2 regions of the Ruoffia sp. FAM 26254 genome follow, and region 2 is predicted to be linked to the other one. Evidence: predicted binding sites of a transcription regulator. Region 2 holds the regulator's gene; the other holds the start of a gene.

Region 1 (11,502 bases), on a different contig from region 2:
ACATCCCCAGTCTTAGCCTTACCTGGATAATAAAAGTCCATAGGTAGCTGAGCAATTTTATTTGATTCATAGAACTGTTCACGAGTCAGTCCCATCCATTCCCGCAAACGGTCCCCACTGGGATCATTCCAGAATAATTGCGTTTCTTCCGCTTTACGTCCTGGTGCTTGGCCAATAATCGCCATTGTTGCTTCTTTCGGCGCTTTGAATAAAGGTGGTACCCCGCGTTCAGTATAGGCTCGATTCAATTCATCTTCCATGATTTCTTGATAGATCTTATCCATCATACTGTTTGTCATCCTTCCATTTAATTAACAAGTTGTCCACAATTTACTTTATGTTAAAAATACAGCCCCAAATCCTATCATTATAGGGTAATTTCTATTAAAATATGTGATTAATGCTTCAATTTATCAACAATTAGGTAGTTATCAACAGCTCAGTCTGTGCATAAGTCTGTTGATAAGTCATTTTTCTGTGCATAGTCGAGAGTTTTGAACAGATGTTCCCGTTTTTATGGGGGTTATGCACATCAATCTGTGGATAACTTTATTTTTTTCTTATTTTCACGTAATTCTCTAAAGAAATTGGTTAAAAGTTGTCCACATTCCTCAGCTAAAACTCCTTTAATCACTTGAGGTTGGTGATTAAACCGCTCGTCTTCCAATAGATTCATGAGTGTTCCACCACAACCAGCTTTTAGATCCACTGCTCCGTATACTACATTCTCTACCCGTGAATTGATAAGGGCTCCCGCGCACATTGGACAAGGTTCTAATGTGATATACATTGTTGTCCCTTCCAGTCGCCAGGCATCAAGCGCTTTATTCGCGGCCTGAATGGCCTTAATTTCTGCATGACCTGTAGCATCTAACTCCAACTCACGGACATTATGCCCTCTGGCAATAATTTCACCGTCTTTAACGATAATCGCGCCAATCGGGACTTCTGCCTTCTCTTTAGCCACTAGCGCTTCTTTTATCGCTTCTTCCATCCACTTTTCATGCTCTAATCGCACCGCTTCTTCCATTTCAATTGCCTCTAACATATTTCACCTCGTAATATTTATATCTTTTCATTCGTTATGCACAGCTTCAATTATTTTTCACACAAAAAACCGAGCAAACCACTTCACTCTTCAGTGTACATGATTCACTCGGATTTATTAACTCTTTTAGAGATTATTCAAAATACTCTTGAACACGGTCAGTCACGTCAGAAGACATGTCTTTTGCACGATCCATAATTGAAGAGAATGCATCAGATGCTTGGTCTTTAACGTTTCCAGCACCACTTGCTAACTTAACGATTGTATTTACTTCAGAATCACTTAAGTTATCAACAGCATTTACTAAACTATCTGAACCATTTAATTTATGTTTTACAAATAATTTAGCGCGCTCACGGTTCACAACACCTTCAACTCTATGACGCACGTCATCGTTGTAGTACATCATCGCTGCAATTCCGGCAACTGTTGCAGCTGAACCAAGTAATACTAAGCCAAGTGACACATTATTTCTTTTTTTACTCATTTAAAATTCCTCCTTTTATGCTATATAAATTTATAACATCTTCATATTCAATGATAAGTATATTATAGCATAAAACGCTATCACAACCTATTAAAGCGACTTGCTATAACGCAATGTTTTATATTATATTGCGGTAAGATACTATTAGAACACGTTATTGTAGTAAATTTAATTTTAAAATTTATAGTTGAAAATTTATTTAATATCGCTTACCCTTATCTAGCAAGATTTGCGCGAACAAAAGGCGAACAAAAAAATTTGATTCTTAGTTTACTCTGGATAAATACGATATATTGGGTTAGAATACAGTAGCAGCACAATATATAGTGCTAACGGAACATTTTCACAAAGGGGTAATATAAATATGACTCAAACAACACATCAACATGTGACATGGAACAAAGAACAATTAAATAAAGCTATCGAAGCATTTCCACAAATCTTCCCTATGACAAGCGATATGAATATTACGCACAGCGGGGTTTCAAGAATGGTTATGTTAGATCGTTACTCATTTAAAGATGCGGCTAAATCAACGTTAGCGGTTGGAGACCTCGTTATCTTAACGGTTAAAGCAGATCCTAAATACCCAGCGAGAGGGATTGGGATTGTGCAAGCCATTGATACGGCTAACAACGAAGTCCTTATTTGGATTGAAGAAGAATACCGTGGTTCATTAGAAGATGAAACTGAACAAAAGACCGGACTTGTCACTCGCAAAATCGAAACGATTGATAAACCGTTAGAAATTTATTATGAACAGATCGCAAAGCGTACTGCCAAAGGTCTTTCGGATGTTGAAACAGATACAGTTAAACGTGAAGAATTAAATGGTCAATACTATACACAATTGAAAGAAATGAATTTTGTTCCCGCGGGTCGTGTGCTTTACGGGGCAGGAACAAATACTGATGTAACTTACTTTAACTGTTATGTGATGCCTTTCATTCCAGATTCACGTGAAGGTATCTCAGATCACCGTAAAGAAGTGATGGAGATTATGAGCCGTGGTGGTGGTGTCGGAACGAACGGTTCAACACTACGCCCTAGAAACACTCTAGCTCGCGGGGTTAACGGTAAGTCATCTGGTTCAGTTTCTTGGTTAGATGACATCGCTCAACTGACACATCTTGTAGAACAAGGTGGTAGCCGTCGTGGTGCACAGATGATTATGTTAGCTGATTGGCATCCAGATATTATTGAATTTATTATCTCAAAAATGCAAAACCCACGCGTTCTACAATATTTAATCGAACAAACTGATGACGAACAGATTAAAACATTAGCAAAAGAAAAACTGAAGTTCACACCATTAAACCAAGCTGAAGTAACGATGTACGAAAATATCGTTCGTTACAAAACAATGCCAGGTTTAGGTGGCTTTTCAGAGCAAAACATTAAAGATGCTCAAGCTAAACTACGTGATGGCGGAACTTATAGCGTGAATAACCCAGAATTCTTAACAGGAGCGAATATTTCCGTGACTTTAACTGATGATTTTATGGAAGCTATTGACCAAGATGGGGACTGGACATTAAGATTCCCAGATGTTGAAAATTACACTGAAGCTGAAATGGTCGCTTATAATACTGAATGGCCAGACCACGGTGATGTGCGTGAATGGGCAGATAAAGGCTACGGCATCAAAAATTACCGTACAATCAAAGCCAAAGAGCTTTGGAAGTTAATTAATATTTGTGCAACATATTCAGCTGAACCCGGTATCTTCTTTATCGATAACGCGAATAATGATACAAATGCGAAAGCATACGGTCAAAAAGTTGTCGCGACAAACCCATGTGGTGAACAACCTTTAGCACCTTACTCGGTATGTAACTTAGCTGCAGTTAACTTAGCGAACATGGTCAACAAAGATACGCATACCGTAGATTTTGACCGATTAATTGAAACAGTGAAGACTGGTGTACGTATGCAAGATAACGTGATTGACGCGACGCCGTATTTCCTAGAAGAAAATAAAAAACAAGCACTGGGCGAACGTCGTATCGGTCTAGGTGTTATGGGCTTAGCTGACTTACTCATCTATACTGAACACGTTTATGGATCAGAAGAAGGAAACAAAATTGTTGATGAGGTATTCAAAACAATCGCAGTATCTGCTTACGAAGAATCGATTGCTTTAGCAAAAGAAAAAGGCAGTTTCCCATTTCTAATCGGCGAAAATGATGAAGAAACTCAAGTTCTTCGTCAAAAATTCGTTCAAACAGGCTACATGCAAAAAATGCCGGATCATATCCGTGAAGGTGTCTTAGAACACGGTATTCGTAATTCACACTTATTAACTGTTGCTCCAACTGGAAGTACAGGAACAATGGTTGGTGTAGCAACTGGATTAGAACCTTACTTTGCTTTCAAATACTTCCGTAGTGGACGACTTGGTAAATTTATCGAAGTGAATGCTGAAATTGTTCAAGAATATCTTGATGCACACCCAGAAGCAGACGCTGAAAATTTACCAGAGTTCTTCGTTGAAGCTATGTCACTTGCGCCAGAAGCACACGTTGATGTTCAAACAACGATCCAAAGATGGGTTGATAGTTCAATTTCTAAGACTGTAAACGCACCTAAAGGTTACCAAGTCAGCCAAGTTCAAAGTATTTACGAACGCTTATACAAAGGTGGCGCTAAAGGTGGAACGGTCTATGTGGACGGGTCTCGTGACTCACAAGTATTAACACTTGCGGCTGAAGAGAATGAAGCAGAAAATATCGAATTATTCCCAATGAAAGAGGCCCGTATCGTTGATGACAGTAACGAATTAAGACAATTAGTTGACCTAGCTGAGTCAGAGCACGTTAAAACACAAGGGCATACAGATGACGTTGTCTTTGGTTCAGATATCGGAGATACTTGCCCAATTTGTCGTAGTGGAATTGTTCAAGATATTGGTGGATGTAATACATGTACTAACTGTAACGCACAATTACGCTGCGGTTTATAATAAGGAGTATACTTATGCAAATTTACACACGGACAGGTGATCACGGTACCACTCGCATCATCGGTGGAAAGTCTGTTCATAAAGATAGCCAACAAGTCGAGGCTTACGGAACGGTGGATGAATTAAACAGTATTATCGGGATGATTGTTGCTTTAGAAGAAACGCCTAGTGATATGAAAGAAGAGCTCATGCGCATTCAACACTATTTATTCGACTGCGGCAATGACTTAGCAACACCCGAAAAACATGATAAGTATCCATATCGTACGAATGCAGACCTGGTAACTTGGTTAGAAAGCCGCATCGACGAGTATGCACCGATCCCTCCAACAGTTGAATCATTTATTCTACCAGGTGGAACACAACTCGCTGCTCAACTTCACTTTGCACGCACCGTTACAAGACGCGCCGAGCGTCGGATTGTTAGCTTGCAACAAGAACAGACGATTAATCAGCATGTATTAAAGTTTATTAACCGTCTATCTGATTACCTCTTTGCCCTAGCACGTGTGGCCAATAGCCAAGCTGGTGTCGAAGACGTCTTGTATGAACGAAGCGGACGTGTCTTCCATACTGAATTGACAAAAAAAGATATACCAAAATAATTTCAAAAGAGCCATCAGAAAAATTTCTGATGGCTCTTTTATGTGTTACAGTTGCAAAGTCTCCTATTCGTTATCCTTTTGAAGTTATAAATCGTTTTTGAATAATTGGCACCAGTGTCGGCTCCAGCACTAAAAAGAAGGCCACATTCCCAGCCGCATGCATTAAATCAAATGTAATCCCTTGGGCATAATAAACCCAGAAATTAACGACACCAAACATTTGTGATGAAAATAGTGAAATAACAAACCCGTAAATTAATCCAGTCGCTCCAGCGAACAGCGCAAAGATTACTCTTCGCGCACTCTGATGGTCCTTTAATCGATTGTATAAAGCCTTTAGAGCACTTGTAAGTAATACAATGATGCCATAGGCCATAATTTGATAAAGTGTCCAAGGACCCATTCCAAGTAGCATATTCGAAATGACCATCGAAGTGATAGCTACTAGGAGTCCATCCAAAGTTCCCATCGTTAAAGTAATAATTATTAAAATCACTGTGACAGGTTGTACATTTGGTATAAATTGAAAGGCAATTCGCCCAATATGACACAGAGCGGTCAGTAAGGCCAGTACTGCTAGACGCTTAACTGTGAAATACTTACTCATCCTTCGAAGGCTTCAAGTTTCCACTCGACTAAGTCACCGTCTGATAACTCTAATTCAGCCGCTCCAACTTCAGCCATCTCTCCGTTTAAGTCAAACAACCAGTATTTCCCTGCCTCTTCATCCTGTTCGTATCCGTTAATTGCAGAGATAAAGCCGTCAGCTTCTTCAAGTTCATAATGCTCTTTCATCACATCTAATAGAATCGCACCTTCTTCAACTTCTAGAACTTGTTCGCCTTCGTCAATTTCTTCTCCATCAACTGTTACTGATACAGTCACTTCAGCTAATACCGCTTGTTCACTTGATTCAACCGGTGTTGAAGTAACTTCTTCTGTCTGTGTCGTTTCACCACAACCAACTAATACTAAAGTTGACGCTAATAATAGTAACCATTTTTTCATTCTAAATGCCTCCCATATGATTTTGTGACAGATGACAGTATTCACTTCAAACTATTTGGAGAGAAAAGCATGGGTTTATTCGAATGGATCGGATATCACTCACTATTTTGCCTCGAAATAGTATGTCGGATAAGTATGCTTGAATAAAGATCTGACTCCATGCTTTTCGCATGATTACAGTGGCGGGACCGTCTCGGAATTTAACCGAACTTCCATATTCAAACTACTTTAAATTTGTATCTATCTCTCTTTATAATAATTATTAATGAAGGACAATGCAAGTTAATTGTCAGTAAAAATAATTGGTCAAATGATGAATTGAGTATTATAATCTTTATATTCGCATTTTTTGATTGCAAATTTTTAGACGAAGGAGTTAATTGATTGGACAATTTTATGATCGGATTCAATGCAGTCATGCCAATGATGCTTTACATGGCTTTAGGTCAGTTTTTTACACGCGCAGGTTTCATTAAACAAGACGCTTATGCTCAGTTTAATAAAGCGATTTTTTCTATTTTACTGCCATTGAATTTATTCTCAAATGTTTATAATACGAATATTGCGACGGATTTTAATGGGTTAACTTTATCTTTTAACATTATTTTTGCTATTGTTGCATTTATTATTTTGGCTTTTATTGTACCTATTTTCGAAAAATCAAATGCAAAACGAGGGGTCATTCTTCAAGGTTCGATTCGTTCAAACGCGATTTTATTCGGTTTACCAATGGGAATAGCTTTACTCGGTCAAGAAAATTTAGGGATGGTAACGATTGTTCTAGCAACCATTGTGCCTTTAAATAATATCTTCTCTGTAATTGCTTTTTCAATTTATACTGATGAGAAATTCTCATTGAAACGAACAATTAAACAAGTATTGACTAACCCAATGGTTATCTTTACTTGCGCAGGGGTAATTGTTGCAGTATTAGGATTCAAGTTCCCTAATGTGATTGAAACGACGATGGGAAATTTAACACGTATGACGCCGCCGCTTGCACTCATTGTTATGGGTGGAACGTTTAACTTTGGTAAACTAAAGGATGCTGACTGGTCTCTTTACGGAACTGTTCTTGCACGATTAGTAATTATTCCTACGATTGCTTTATTTATTGCAGGTGGTTTATTAGACTTTCGTGGAGCTGACTTAATATCAGTCTTAATCGCGACGGCTGGACCAACGGCTGTATCTAGTTATGCTCAAGCAGTTGTCGCCGGCGGTGATGGCGATTTAGCAAACCAAATTGTTGTCTTCACAACGGTCGCTTCAATGTTCTCGCTTGTTGTGTTTATTATGATTTTAAAGAATTTAGCTTATTTCTAATACGATGGGCTATCAAGGAAACACCAGACTTTTCTGAAGTTTGGTGTTTTTTATGCTTTTTGGATCTTAAGACAAATGGACTTGCGGTTCGTCTTTAGTTGAGCTAACTCAAGACAAATGGACTTGCGGTTCGTCTTTAGTTGAGCTAACTCAAGACAAATGGACTCGCCGTTTGGCTTTAGTTGAGCTAACTCAAGACAAATGGATTCGCCGTTCGTCTTTAGTTGAGCTAACTCAAGACAAATGGATTCCCCGTTTGCCTTTAGTTGAGCTAACTCAAGACAAATGGACTTGCTGTTTGGCTCTTGTCACAGAAAAAAATCGTGTCAGCGAGATTCCTCTCACCGACACGATTCATCTGTATTATTTAGAACGGTTATTGATATTGATTGCTCCTTGGCGGCCACCAATGGTGATGTTATCACCTAGTTTGATATCTCCACTTAGCATCATTTCACTTAACTCGTCTTCTATTTGTTTTTGAATTGCGCGACGGATTGGTCTTGCTCCATATTCTGGATCGAAGCCAGCGTCAGCAATAATTTCTAGAGCTGTCTCTGTTACACGGGCTTCAATCTCAAGATCATGTAGACGGTTGATGATATCTTGCGCTTGTAATTTAACAATCTCTTTAATTTGATCTTTAGATAATGGGTGGAAGACAATAATTTCGTCAATACGGTTAATGAATTCTGGACGGAATCCACGTTTTACTTCTTCCATAACGCGTGCTTCCATTGCCTTGAAGTCATCTGTATAGTCCACAGCACCGAATCCGACTGATTTGTCATCACGAAGAGCTGTTGCTCCCATGTTCGAAGTCATGATGATAATTGTGTTACGGAAGTCGACACGACGCCCTTTACCATCTGTCATATGACCATCATCAAATACTTGTAATAACATGTTAAATACATCTGGATGGGCTTTTTCAACCTCATCTAAGAGAATCACACTGTAAGGTTTTTGACGAACTTGCTCAGTCAATTGACCTGCTTCATCATAACCAACGTATCCTGGAGGTGAACCTACTAAACGAGACACACTGTGTTTTTCCATGTATTCAGACATATCCACACGGATCATATTGTCCTCGCTACCAAAGATAGATGAAGCTAAAGATTTCGCTAATTCTGTCTTACCTACCCCAGTTGGGCCTAAGAACATAAATGACCCAATTGGTCGTTTAGGACTCTTCAAGCCACTGTATGCGCGGCGGATCGCTTTAGATACTGATACAACAGCATCATCTTGACCGATAACACGTTCATGCAACTCTTCTTCTAAGTGAACAAGACGTTTTGATTCGGCAGCATCTAATTGTTTTACTGGGATACCTGTTGAAATAGTAATTACTTCTGCGATATCTTCAGGACTCACTTTAAGAATTGCTTCACCTTCACCCTTATCTTTGCTTTCTGCTTTCGCAGCTGCTTCGATTTGAGTTTCAACTTTTTGTTCTTCTTCACGGATTTTGGCTGCAGTGTCAAAATCACGGGCTAAGATAGCTTTTTCTTTTTTATCGGATAATTCGCCTAATTTTTTCTCAAGGTCGCTTAAGTTTGTACTGTGCGTCGTTGCATCAATACGTACTTTAGCTGAGGCCTCATCAATTAAATCAACGGCTTTATCTGGTAAGCGACGTTCAGTTAAGTAACGTGTACTTAATTTAACCGCTGCTTCGACCGCTTCATCAGTAATTTCTACATTGTGGTGTTTTTCGTAACGTTCTTTAAGTCCATGAATAATTTGAACAGACTCTTGTTGAGTTGGCTCATCGATTTGAACTTTAGAGAAACGACGTTCTAAGGCTGCATCTTTTTCAATGTGTTTTTGATATTCATCTAAAGTAGTTGCACCAATGATTTGAATTTCTCCACGAGCTAATGCTGGTTTCAGGATGTTTGCTGCGTCAACAGCACCTTCGGCTGATCCTGCCCCAATTAATGTATGTAACTCATCAATGAAGAGAATTGTATTACCATCTTCAGTAATTTCTTCAATGATTTTCTTCATACGTTCTTCGAATTCACCACGGTATTTCGTTCCCGCAACAAGTGAACCCATATCTAACATCATTAAACGTTTGTTAGCAATGTTTTCAGCCACTCCACCAGATACAATACGTTCTGCTAGACCTTCGGCGATTGCCGTTTTACCAACACCAGGCTCCCCAACTAATACGGGGTTATTTTTTGAACGGCGACTAACAATTTGTATGATACGACGGATTTCATTCGCACGTCCAACCACTGGATCTAACTTCCCGTCACGCGCTAATTGTGTTAAGTCACGTGCAAGTGAATCTAAAGTTGGTGTTGTCGAACTTGTCGCTCCATTTTGTTGCTGTTGTTGTTTTTGACGTCCACGACGGCTATTTTGAACGCGTCCTGTTGAATCGTTCACACCAACCATTTCGTAGATTGTTTTTCTTAATTCATTTAAGTCGATACCTAAGTTCTTTAATAGAACTGTTGCTAAAATTTCTTCTTTTAACATGCCTAGTAATAAATGCTCTGTTCCAACTTTTGGCACACCTAAACGTTTCGCATCATTCGATGCATTCATAATAATTTTCTTCGCACGTGGTGAGTATGGAATAACAATATCCCCTTGCATACGTGGAGCATTCACTTTACCGTGAATAATTTCTAATTCAGTTAGTAACGTTTGGTAATCTGCACCCATGCCACGTAAAGCTTTTCCGGCAATACCTGACTCTTCACGAGCTAGACCTAATAAGATATGTTCTGTGCCTACAGCCTGATGTCTTAAGTAATACGCTTGCTCAGCAGCAAAAATCATTACTTGGCGAGCACTTTCAGTAAATAATTCTTCAAACATACTTTCACCTCTTTATTTATATGTAATTCGTAATTGTTCTAAAAACTTCGACAGAATCAAAGCTCTTGCTTCTTGTTCATGTAACGAGATTGTTTGTAGTAATGCTTTATCAATCACTGATAGTATTAATGCGCCTTCTCGTTCTGTCATTATACTATGGTTGACTAATGTTTCAATAATATTGATTGCACTGCGGTGATTTATACGCGGTCCTATCATTTGGATCATATCGTCAAGGGCGTCGATTTCATCAACTAACTCAACTTTTAGAATCCGTATATAGCCCCCACCACCTCGTTTACTTTCTACCATATAGCCATGTTCTTGAGTAAAGCGTGTATTAATAACATAGTTAATCTGTGAAGGTACACAATCAAATTGTTCTGCAATATCACTTCGTTTGATTTCAATTCTTTCACTATTTTTCAAAAAGCTTTTTAAATAAGCTTCAATAATATCCGACATATTTCTTTGTGCCACTATGATCCCCCTTCCACTAACATTGACTATCTTTGACTATTATATAATAAAAAGACTTTCTCGACAACTATTCAGTTTAAGGAAAGAGGACTTTAATGAAGTGAGTATGTGTCTTCTGACCTTCTTTGACCATTATAGCATATCTATTAAAAAATCAACATTTTGAATTGAAAAAGAGCCCTAAATCTATCTTAGATAGACATCAGGGCTCCATTTTGTTTAAATATCTTGAATATCTTCTGGTGTCAATATTTTATGACGGAGGGCTTCAAAGGGTTTCAATCTTAAGCCTTCTTCTTCATATTCATTCATTAGAGAACGCTCTTTGGCTTCTTCCCGAATCTGTTTACGGTAGCTTATATCCAAACTAAATAGTTTATAGATTGTTGCAAAGACCGGTACCCCAAGTAAAATCCCTGAAATTCCGAACAAGCCCCCACCGACAGTTACCGCTGCTAAGACCCACATACCTGGAAGGCCGATTGAATCACCGACCACACGCGGATAGATCAAATCTCCTTCGAGTTGTTGAACAACAATAACGAAAATGAGATAGATTAATGCATTAATTGGCGATACGGCAAATTGAATAATCACACCAACAAAGCCGGCTAGAAAGGCACCTACTAAAGGAATAAACGCTAAAGCTCCTTGCAAGGCTCCGAGCATGGCTGCATATGGCATTTGGATGGCCCAAAGTCCAAGCGATACGATGAAGCCTAGAATAAAAGCCTCAATGACC
Region 2 (11,502 bases):
AATTTTATTCGACTCAAAACGAGATGAAGTCTTAACAAGTCATTATGGGATTCAATTAAAAGGAATCATATTTGATACTTTAATTGCGGCTTACCTCGTTGAAGCGAATCATATGGACGAGATTGCGAATGTCGTCAGAGCGCTAGAAGTACCAGTGAATGTTGAGTTAGACGAGATGGTTTACGGAAAAGGTGCTAAGCGAAAATTAGCAGAAGACACAGAGGTAACCGTAAACCATGTCGCAAGTAAAGCCATAGCATTGGATGCGTTAGTAGAGCCATTACGTACTCGTCTAGTTGATTTAGAGATGGATGATCTATACGAAGACATCGAAGTGCCAGTGGCACGTGTTCTAGCTCGAATGGAAATTGCCGGAATTAAAGTAGACGGCGCAACATTAGAAGAGAAGAACGAAGAATTAATCGAACGATTAAAACAAATGGAAGCTCGTATTCACGAATATGCGGGTGAAGAATTTAACGTGAATTCACCAAAACAGTTAGGTGAAATTCTATTCGATAAGATGGGCTTACCAGTCATTAAAAAGACTAAAACAGGCTACAGTACAGCTGCCAACGTTCTTGAAAAACTGTTAGATAAGCATCCCATTATTCAAGAAATTCTTGATTACCGTTCTATCAGTAAACTTCAAGGAACTTACTTAGCTGGCCTACCAGGATATATTAAAGAAGATGGGAAGATCCATACGAAATTCGTCCAAACTTTAACGCAAACGGGTCGTTTAAGTAGTGCGGATCCAAACTTACAAAATATTCCGGTACGTTTAGAAGAAGGCCGTAAAATTCGTCAAGCCTTCATTCCTTCAGAAGAAGGTTGGCAATTATTTGGTGCCGACTATTCGCAAATTGAACTCCGTGTACTTGCGCATATCAGTAAAGAAGAACATATGACGAATGACTTTATTGCGGGTGAAGATATTCACTCGGCTACTGCAAGACGTGTATTCAATTTAGAATCGACGTCAGATGTTGATAGTAACTTACGTCGCCAAGCTAAAGCTGTAAACTTCGGAATTGTATATGGAATTAGTGATTACGGATTATCACAAAACTTAAATATTCCAAGACCTGAAGCAAAAGAATTCATTGAACGTTACTTTGAAATGTACCCAGGTGTTCAAAAATTTATGGCTGACATTGTTGAAAAAGCTCGAGAAGATGGCTACGTCAGCACATTATTCCATCGCCGTCGATACTTACCTGACATTAAGGCAAGTAACTTCAATATCCGTTCATTTGCAGAACGCACAGCGATGAACTCGCCAATACAAGGAACAGCAGCAGATATCTTGAAAATTGCGATGATTCGTCTACAAAAAGCCATTGACGATGAAGGACTTCAAGCAAGAATCTTACTACAAGTGCATGATGAGTTAATCTTAGAAGCACCTGCAGAGGAGATGGAACGCTTAAGTGAGCTCGTACCAGAAATTATGGAACACGCTGCAAATTTAGACGTACCTTTAGAAGTTGACTATAACCAAGGGATTAATTGGTACGAACTATAATATTGAATACTAGACTCTTACTCTTAATAGGGTGAGGGTCTTTTTTTGGTGTTTTTCCCAGTGTTAACAGGAAGAATAAAAAAAGTGTTTCTGATGTGGCGATTAACGAGAGCAATCTATAATAATTTCGCCTGAAGTTCAATCAATTGCTTGATAGCTAGGATTATCCTATAATTAAATTACTGTTTATTGAAATTGATCACAGTCTCTACGGTGAAAGTGGCGAAAATTTCAACGCCAATCACCTAATTTCATAAAAGGAGTCGAAGTATGAAAAAAGCAAAAAATATAATGATCTTACTCGTCTTAGTCAGCTTAGTTCTTGTCGGTTGTTCTTCCGGCGCTTCAGGTGACAACATAAAAATTGGATCAAAAGACTTCACTGAAAGTCTGATCGTGAGTGAAATTTACGCCTTAGCTTTAGAAGAGAATGGTTACTCAGTCGAGCGCGTACCAAGTATCGCAAGTTCAGTGATTCCACAAGCCATTGAAAATGCAGAAATTGATTTGTATCCAGAATATACTGGGACAGCCTTATTAAGTATCTTCAACTTACCGATGGATACAGATCCTGATAGTGTTGCTGAAACAATTCGTAATGCTTACGAAGAAGGTGGCGAGTTAACGACACTTGAATATGCGCCAGCGAACGATTCACAAGGTATCGCAATTACAACCGCTGCTTCTGAAGAATACGGTATTGATACAATCAGTGATTTACAAGCAAATGCTGAAAACATTCGCTTTGCGTCTCAAGGTGAGTTCGAAGAACGAGAAGACGGCTTAGAAGGACTTGAGGAAGTCTACGGTGAATTCAATTTTGAATCAATCACTGTCTATGATAATAGCTTAAAATATCAAGTCTTAAGTAGTGATGAAGCAGATGCGACACCTGCTTACACGACTGAAGGGCAATTATCGAATACTGATATGTATAAAGTGTTAGAAGATGACCAAAACTTCTGGCCACCCTATAATTTAGTGCCGATTGTTCGCCAAGATGTACTCGAAGCGAACCCTGATATTGAAACTATTATTAATGACATTAACGCAACACTAGATACACAAACCGTTGTTGCTCTGAATGCTAGCGTTGATATTGAGGGGCGAGACTATATGGAAGTTGCGGAAGAATACTATCATTCGATTCAATAAACCAAGCACACAAATTTTACGCGAGTAGAAGAAAGCTCTCTACTTGCGTATTTTTATTGGAAACAAGTATTTTGGGAAAAGTGTCTAAATCCTGTAAACTATACAGAAGATGCGACAACAAATTAGAATTGGAGGGAATTGCTTGCTTAAACAAATCATTGAATACTTTCAAACAGACGCTAGTGAGTTCACCGGATATTTGGTCCAACATATTAAACTAAGTCTAATAGCCTTAATTATTGCGATATGTATCGGCATACCCTTAGGTTATTTTAGTTACCGAAATAAGAAGGTAGGTGAGGTCTTAACAACGTCTTCGCAATTACTGCGTATTATACCGAGTCTAGCGGTGTTATTCATCTTAATACCAATCATAGGGGTGGGAGAATTACCGGCACTGATTGCGTTAACTTTTCTGGCCATTCCGCCAATTATTATGAATACGATTCTTGGCTTTAATGAAATTCCAGCGATCACTATAGAAGTGGCTCGGGGCATTGGAATGAACCAGAAACAATTACGTAACCGGATTGAAATTCCACTTGCAGCGCCTTACATTTTAAATGGAATTAAACTAGCCTTAGTTGAAATTATTGCCAGTGCAACTTTAGCAACCTATATCGGAGCCGGAGGGCTGGGAACGTTAATCTTTACTGGGCTTGGACTTTACCGAATGGATTTATTAGTCATCGGTGGGGGAACAGTGGCATTATTATCACTATTAAGTATGGCTTTAATGGATTTATTAATAGAGAAAGTGGGGGAGAACCATGGCTAAGACTAAGATAAAATTCAGAAACATCAACAAATCTTTTGGTGACAAAGAAATCATCAAAGATTTGTCATTTAATATTGAAGAAGGTCAATTCATAACGATTCTTGGCTCATCTGGGTCAGGTAAGACAACGACTTTAAAAATGGTCAACCGCTTGATCGAACCAAACAGTGGTCAAATTGAAATCAATGATAAAGAAATTAAAGAGTATGATTTAATCGAATTGCGCCGACAAATCGGCTATGTTGTTCAACAAATTGGACTTTTCCCACACATTACGATTGAAAAGAATATTGCTACCGTGCCAGAATTACTTGGCTGGGAACCAGAAAAGATTAAAGAACGCGTAACTGAACTAATGGCTTTAATTCAATTGCCGTATACCGAATATGCACACCGATATCCTAAGCAATTATCCGGTGGTCAACAACTGCGTATTGGCGTGGCACGTGCACTCGCAGCCAATCCTCAAATTATGTTGTTAGACGAGCCTTTTGGTTCTGTTGATGCGATTACCCGTAAAGAATTGCAGTCACAAATTAAAGCAATCCATGCAGAATTAGACAGTAAAACATTCCTATTCGTTACACATGACATCAATGAAGCCTTCTTACTCGGCGATCGAGTAATGATTATGGATAAAGGACGCATTGAACAATACGATACACCTCAAAATATTATAAAAAATCCAAAAGGTGCATTCGTGAATAGTTTATTAGATACGGTTCGCGAAGAAGAATCATTATGGAGTGAGTTAATATGATCGATTACTTAGTTCGATATAGTGACCGTCTTATTGATGCGACAGTAACACATCTGCAACTTGTGACCATCTCATTACTCATCGCCATTGCGATTGCTGGCGTGATTATCTACACTTTAATTCATAACCAAAGATGGTTAAAGCGACTGACTTACTTTTTCTCTGCTTTATATTCCGTTCCAAGTTATGCTTTGTTTGCGCTATTAATTCCTGTGACAGGCTTAGGCGCAGATACGGCTATGATTGTCCTCACATTGTACTGTGAATATATTTTGCTGCGGACCTTTAGTACAGGAATACAAGAAATTGACCCTATGATTGTGGAAGCAGCTATCGGGATGGGAATGACAGATAAAGAATTATTCTTTCGAATCTACCTGCCACTTTCTTCTAAGGCAATCTTTAGTGGGATTCGACTTGCCATGACTTCGAGTATCGGAATTGCGACCATAGGTGCGACAATTAATGCTGGAGGCTTGGGAACGATTCTCTTCTCAGGTTTAAGAACACAAGACATGGTTCAAATTCTTTGGGGGATGATTTTGACGGTTTTATTATGTATTGCGTGCAACTTTATCCTAAAACAGATTGAAAAATTTGCGTTAAGAAACTATGAATTGGAAGGTTAATTTGCTCATAAAAGACTGAAATTACTTAAGTACTCCCAAATGTGAAAGCATTTGGGTATTTTAATATTATTCGGTATTTTATGTCCAAAGTATATAGAAATTTTGTTATAATTATCATATGTAGAAAGAGGTGCTTGCATGCCCGAGTTACCGGAAGTTGAAGTAAATCGAAAAGGTTTAGACAAATTAGTCAAAGGTAAAAAAATTAAAAATATTAACGTCTTTTGGAAGCGGATTGTTGTTCAATTTGAAGAGAATCCAAATGTTCTTCAACCATTAATTGATGAGACCATATTATCGGTGGACAGACGAGGTAAATACTTATTATTCCGTTTCCCCGAAAGTTATTTAGTGTCTCATTTGCGGATGGAAGGGAAGTATTTTTATTTTCCTGAAGAGGAAGTACCGTTAACAAAAGACAAACATACGCATGTCATCATTGAATTTCATGACAAGAGCCAATTACATTATAATGATGTACGGAAATTTGGTAGAATGGAGTATGTTCCAAAATATTTAATTGAAGCATTCTTTGCCGAACGAAAGATTGGTCCAGAACCAACGGAAGCAGAGTTTCATTTAGAGGACTTCAAAGATCAATTAGAGAAGTCAAAGCAACCTATCAAATCGGCTTTGTTATCACAAAAGATAGTAACTGGCTTAGGAAATATTTATGTGGATGAAGTCCTATTCGAAGCGCAGATTCATCCACAAACAGCCGGATTCCAACTATCAGATAAACAAATCAATACCTTGTATCATGCTATAATTAATATAATGAGTAAGGCAGTGGAACTTGGTGGATCAACGATTCGAAGTTACCGCAATACTGTTGGAGAAGCAGGACGCTATCAGAACGAATTAAAAGTATATGGTAAGACCGGAGAGCCTTGTGTCCGGTGTCAAAGTCCCATTGAGAAAATCCGCTTAGCCCAAAGAGGGACGCACTTTTGTCCCGTTTGCCAAAGATTATAACAGGAGATAAACGCATGAAAACTATTGCTATAACAGGAAGTATCGCTACTGGTAAATCCACGGTTTCAAAGTACTTAATTCAGCAAGGGTATCCAGTGATTGATACAGATATTATTAGTCGTATTGTGGTTGAAAAGGGCACTATCGGCTTAGAGCGTCTGAAAGAAAATTTCGGTGAAGGTATTATCCAAGAAGATGGAACGTTAAACAGAAAAGCTTTAAGCAATATTGTGTTTAATGACGCAGCGAGTAAAGAGAAACTCAATCAGATTTTACATCCGATAATTTCTAAAGAATCCAAAGAGAGAATGGCGGCATATAAAGAAGAAGGTCATTCACTGATCTTTGTGGATATTCCTTTGTATTATGAAGTGGATATAGATATTCCAACGGATGCTGTCTGGCTTGTATACGTCTCCTCAGACATTCAATTAGAACGCTTAATGAAGCGGAATCTAATGAGTGAAGAAGATGCACGCCAACTTATTAGCAATCAAATATCGATTCAAGATAAGGCCAAATGGAGCGAAATCGTGATTGATAATTCAAACACACCTGAAGAGACTCATAAACAAATCGATCAACTATTAAAAGCAGAGAATAACAAGTAATTACTTAAGGAGGTATGTTCAATGCAATGTCCTAAATGTCAGGGTCAGTCATCCAAAGTGATTGACTCACGTCCGGCAGAAGAGGGTCAATCCATTCGTCGAAGAAGAGAATGTTTACAATGTGGCTTTCGTTTCAATACTCATGAGCGAATCGAGCAATCACCATTACTAGTAGTAAAACGCGATGGTACGCGTGAAGAATTTAATCGAGATAAATTAATGCGAGGCATTGTTCGAAGTGCGGAAAAACGGCCGATTGCGGTGGAGCAGATGAATGAACTTGTGAATCAAGTGGAAGAGTCCATTCGAGATGACGCTGACCAAGAGATCGAGACAAGCCGTATTGGGGAATACGTCATGCCTCTTCTTATGGAATTGGATGAGGTTGCCTACATTCGCTTTGCGAGTGTCTACCGTGAATTCCAATCGCGTGAGAGTTTCATGAAAGAATTAGAATCTATGGCAGGTAAGCATGGATCACAGATTGAGGAAGGTCAAGATCAAGATGAGCCTAACCATTAATCCGCTTCAACCCTTTGTTTTAAAAGGGCAAGCAGATATTTCAGCTAATTATCTAGAAAGTTTAACTCATTTATATCAACCAATTATCGGTCCAGAAAGTATGGGTCTATACTTAACGCTAATGTCAATGCCAACAACTGTTCACTTGGATAGTCGCAGATCATTACGTCATCAAATTTTACTACTTCACTTGAACATTGGTATTAAAGAATTGAACGAAGCACGGATAAAACTCGAGGCTGTCGGTTTAATGCGAACATATCGCGATATGAAATCAAATTCGAATCCCGTACATCAAACAATTCTCTATGATTTAAAGTTGCCCCTACTCAATCAAGCCTTTTTCCAAGATGCTTTATTAAGTACAGCTTTATTAAATCAATTGGGCGAGAAAGACTACGAAGAGTTAACAACACTTTTAACTGTAGAAGCGATTGATGAGGATCGTTATGCTGAGGAGACGTCCACCTTTCAAAAGGCGTTATATCCTATTCAAGTCAATGAAGCTGCTACAAAAGTTATTGACGAACAACCAGATAAAGTGCATAATTATGCACCTGGTTTAGAATATAGTCGTTTTATTTCTTATTTAATTTCTGAAGGAATAAACCATTCAGAATTATCTGAAGAATTGAAAAAACAGATTTATGCGATCCATGATATTTACGGCAATACAGAAAGCGAGTTAGCTAATCTAGTATACTTAGCTATGGATAAAACTACCGGAAATGTAAATTTAAATGACTTGAAGAAAATTGCTCAAAGACAAAATAAAAAAGCTGAATCGAATTGGCAATCGAATTTGCAACAAGACCAACTTGAGCCAAGGACGAAGTCGAACCGAACGTCTCGAATGTATTCGAAAGAAGAAGTAGAAGACCGCAGACAACAATTAAAAGCGCAACATCCTGAATTAGCGCCAGAAGCGGTTCAATTGGTGATTTCGTGTGAACAAATGCCGAGTAATGCATTCTTGAATAAGATGAAGCAAGCCAAAAAAACTTTCGCAACCGATTCAGAGCATTTTTATATTAGAGATTTAGCAGAAAAAACACGTTTAAGCGAACATGTTGTGAACTTTTTAATCTACTATCTTTTAGTGATTAACGACAGACCGAATATTTATAAAGGCGAATTGCAACGTGTAGCGAGTGAATGGGAACAAGAGGAATTAACGAATATCCCTAAGGCGATGCAATATGTGAAAGAACAACGCAAGAAGAAAGAAATCGAACAGAAGCAAAGAGAAAACCGTTCGAATTACAAGAAACGTGGACAATCCCAGCATCAAGAGATTATTCCATCTTGGATGAAGGATAAGGAACAGTCCGAGCAACAACAAGAGACTCCTCAAACTGCATCTCAACCGCAATATAGTGAAGATGAGATGCGTAAGCGTCTGAATGAGTTAATAGGGGAAGAAGGTGATTCATAGTGCAAAAAATTAATCAAATACTGACTCGCTTTACGAGAGATCCAAAGTTTCAAGCAGATTATAAAGCGACCGTCGATTATGTCTTAAATCATCCCGATGTCAAAGCGTTTGTGAACCAGCATGAAGAGGCCATTTCTCAAGAAATAATTGAAAATTCGCTTTCTAAATTGAATGAATTCGCACGGGAAATGGATCTATTAAGAAAAGGAGAACAAGGACAAAACCCTGGTTTTAAACCAGTTTTGTTCTTGAATTATAATTACATCGATGTGTCATATGTACCAACGAAGGCCTACTATGACAACAAAGAGAAGCAGCAACAAAGAAGTTTACTAGACAACCGAATGATGTCTGCGGATGTTAGAGAAGCAACCTTGACTGAGTATTATGCCAATACAGAGTCGCGTAAGCAACTTTTAGCCGAAGTGATCAGCTTTTTAGATGAGTACAAGAAGAACCCACATCGTGCTCAAGGCTTATACATTTCTGGGGAATTCGGTGTAGGGAAGACTTATTTACTGGGTGCGTTAGCCAATGCACTGGTGAAGTTGAATAAAAGTGTGACGATGATGCATTATCCAACTTTTACAACGGAGATTAAATCAACCTTTGTGGATAACTCAACACAACAAGTGTTAACAGATGTGAAGTCGGTCGATATCCTAATTATTGATGACATCGGAGCTGAAGCCAATACCGTTTGGGTACGTGATGAAGTATTGACGACCATTCTTGAATACCGTATGAAGGAGTCATTACCTACATTCTTCTCGTCGAACTTTAACTTAAAAGAGATCGAAAGCCACTTAGCTCACTCAAGAGATGGTGGTAACGAAACAATTAAAGCCAAGCGAATTATGGAAAGAATTCGTTTCCTAGCAAAAGAAGTCTCCCTTACAGGAGAGAACTTAAGACATATAAATAGATAAGGAGGGATGATTTGAACCGTAATCCTGAAGAAGAACTCAAACAAAAGCGACTACTCATGATTTATTTTGGAATCGCCTTAGCCATTCAAGTAATCGTCTTATTCATCTATTATTTTAGAGAAGGACAAACACAATTGGCCTTTCCAATGCTTCTGGGTATTTTTATTACAGGTGCTGGCTTGGTGACGCTTTCTCAGTTTGGTAAGCGAAAATAGGACTTGTAATTCAATAAAAGTCATGATATAAATATGATATAGCTTTTGCTGCCATTAGGAAGTGAAAAGCCCTTAAATGAATAAACGACTTTACATGAAGACAACTTTGTAAACTCAATGCTTTCAGAGAGGGATGATTTGGTGCGACATCCTACATTGCTTTATATAAGACCCCTTCATATACTTTTACTCTGAACTCGGTTTCGATATTAGGAGTAGACGCAGACGCCCGTTAAGCTTGAACGAAGTTCATAGAACACTCATTTAGTGTCTCTACGGAAAAAATTGGGTGGAACCACGTATTAAATTTCACGTCCCATTGATTGAGTATACGCTCAGTCAAGGGGATTTTTTTGTATATTTTAAAAAAAGAGGAGAATGGTCATGGACAAAATTAAATTAACGTTTCCAGATGGAAATGTAAAAGAATTTGACGCAGGTATTACAATTGCTGATGTTGCTGATTCAATTAGTAAATCACTTAAAAAAGCAGCCTTAGCAGGAAAACTAGATGGGGAAATTATTGATTACCATACACCGATTACTAAAGATGGTGCGATTGAAGTTATCACAAACAAAAGCCCTGAAGCTTTAGAATTAATGCGTCACTCATCAGCGCATCTATTAGCACATGCGTTAACTCGTTTATACCCAGGGATTCAATTTGGCGTAGGACCAGCGATTGAATCAGGATTCTACTACGATACTTATAAAGACGATCCAATCACTGAAGAAGACTTACCTAAGATTGAAAAAGAAATGAAGAAAATTATCTCAGAAAACCACGACATTGTTGGTCGCGTCGTTTCTAGAGAAGAAGCCTTAGAAATCTTCAAAGATGATACTTTCAAACAAGAATTAATTAAAGAACTTCCGGAAGATGAAGAAATTTCGGTTTACCAACAAGGTGAATTTGTTGACTTATGTCGCGGGGGACACATGCCTTCAACAGGTAAGATTAAAATGGTTAAATTATTATCACTGGCTGGTGCATACTGGAGAGGGAATTCAGATAACACTATGATGCAACGTGTTTACGGTACTGCATTCTTCAAACAAGATGAATTAGATGAATTCTTACGTGTACGTGAAGAAGCAAGAGAACGTGACCACCGTAAGTTAGGTAAAGAACTCGGTATCTTCATGATTAATCAAGAAGCAGGGCAAGGTCTCCCATTCTGGTTACCAAACGGGGCAACAATCCGTCGTACCATTGAACGTTACATTATGGATAAAGAAATTAACTTAGGTTATGAACATGTGTATACACCAATCATGGCTAAATCAGATTTATATAAAACTTCTGGTCACTGGGATCACTATAAAGATGACATGTTCCCATTAATGGATATGGGTGACGGCGAAATGCTAGCCCTACGTCCAATGAACTGTCCACATCACATGTTAATTTACAAAAACGACATCCACTCTTACCGTGAATTACCAATCCGTATTGCGGAATTAGGTATGATGCACCGTTACGAAAAATCAGGTGCCTTATCAGGATTACAACGTGTACGTGAGATGACATTGAACGACGCGCATATCTTTGTACGTCCTGACCAAATTAAAGAAGAATTCAAACGCGTACTGAAATTAATTGAAGATGTATACAACGACTTTAATATTACAGATTACCGCTTCCGCTTAAGCTACCGCGATCCAGAAGATAAAGAGAAATACTTTGATGACGATCAAATGTGGGAAAAAGCAGAAGCAATGTTAAAAGAAGCGATGGACGAATTAGGTCTAGAATACTTTGAAGCGATTGGTGAAGCAGCCTTCTACGGACCTAAATTAGACGTACAATTCAAGACGGCCATTGGTCTTGAAGAAACAATGTCTACGGTTCAATTAGACTTCTTATTACCAGAACGCTTTGAATTAACCTATGTCGGTGAAGATGGACATAATACTCACCGTCCAGTAGTTATTCACCGTGGGGTTGTATCAACAATGGAACGT

Evidence for each region. Region 2 encodes NrdR, which represses ribonucleotide reductase genes. Its sites were predicted from a motif close to ACACNATATATNGTGT; they were not measured.
Region 1: the regulator NrdR is predicted to act here: its motif matches at 1,850-1,865, upstream of ACEN3Z_RS09210 (vitamin B12-dependent ribonucleotide reductase).

The regions. Positions count from the first base shown of each region.
Region 1 covers NZ_JBGQQY010000041.1:6,628-18,129, reverse strand. The annotation lists gene ACEN3Z_RS09225 (uracil-DNA glycosylase family protein) at 1-284, opposite strand, end outside; gene tadA (tRNA adenosine(34) deaminase TadA) at 533-1,048, opposite strand; gene ACEN3Z_RS09215 (hypothetical protein) at 1,182-1,535, opposite strand; gene ACEN3Z_RS09210 (vitamin B12-dependent ribonucleotide reductase) at 1,900-4,497, shown strand; gene ACEN3Z_RS09205 (cob(I)yrinic acid a,c-diamide adenosyltransferase) at 4,512-5,102, shown strand; gene ACEN3Z_RS09200 (ECF transporter S component) at 5,173-5,709, opposite strand; gene ACEN3Z_RS09195 (DUF4430 domain-containing protein) at 5,706-6,110, opposite strand; adenosylcobalamin (AdoCbl) riboswitch at 6,203-6,351, opposite strand; gene ACEN3Z_RS09190 (AEC family transporter) at 6,495-7,436, shown strand; gene ACEN3Z_RS09185 (ATP-dependent Clp protease ATP-binding subunit) at 7,800-10,280, opposite strand; gene ACEN3Z_RS09180 (CtsR family transcriptional regulator) at 10,293-10,760, opposite strand; gene ACEN3Z_RS09175 (AI-2E family transporter) at 10,980-11,502, opposite strand, start outside.
Region 2 covers NZ_JBGQQY010000034.1:7,462-18,963, forward strand. The annotation lists gene polA (DNA polymerase I) at 1-1,528, shown strand, start outside; gene ACEN3Z_RS08390 (glycine betaine ABC transporter substrate-binding protein) at 1,799-2,683, shown strand; gene ACEN3Z_RS08395 (ABC transporter permease) at 2,826-3,461, shown strand; gene ACEN3Z_RS08400 (ABC transporter ATP-binding protein) at 3,454-4,221, shown strand; gene ACEN3Z_RS08405 (ABC transporter permease) at 4,218-4,850, shown strand; gene mutM (DNA-formamidopyrimidine glycosylase) at 4,989-5,825, shown strand; gene coaE (dephospho-CoA kinase) at 5,840-6,436, shown strand; gene nrdR (transcriptional regulator NrdR) at 6,458-6,958, shown strand; gene ACEN3Z_RS08425 (hypothetical protein) at 6,942-8,393, shown strand; gene dnaI (primosomal protein DnaI) at 8,393-9,322, shown strand; gene ACEN3Z_RS08435 (hypothetical protein) at 9,334-9,537, shown strand; gene thrS (threonine--tRNA ligase) at 9,922-11,502, shown strand, end outside.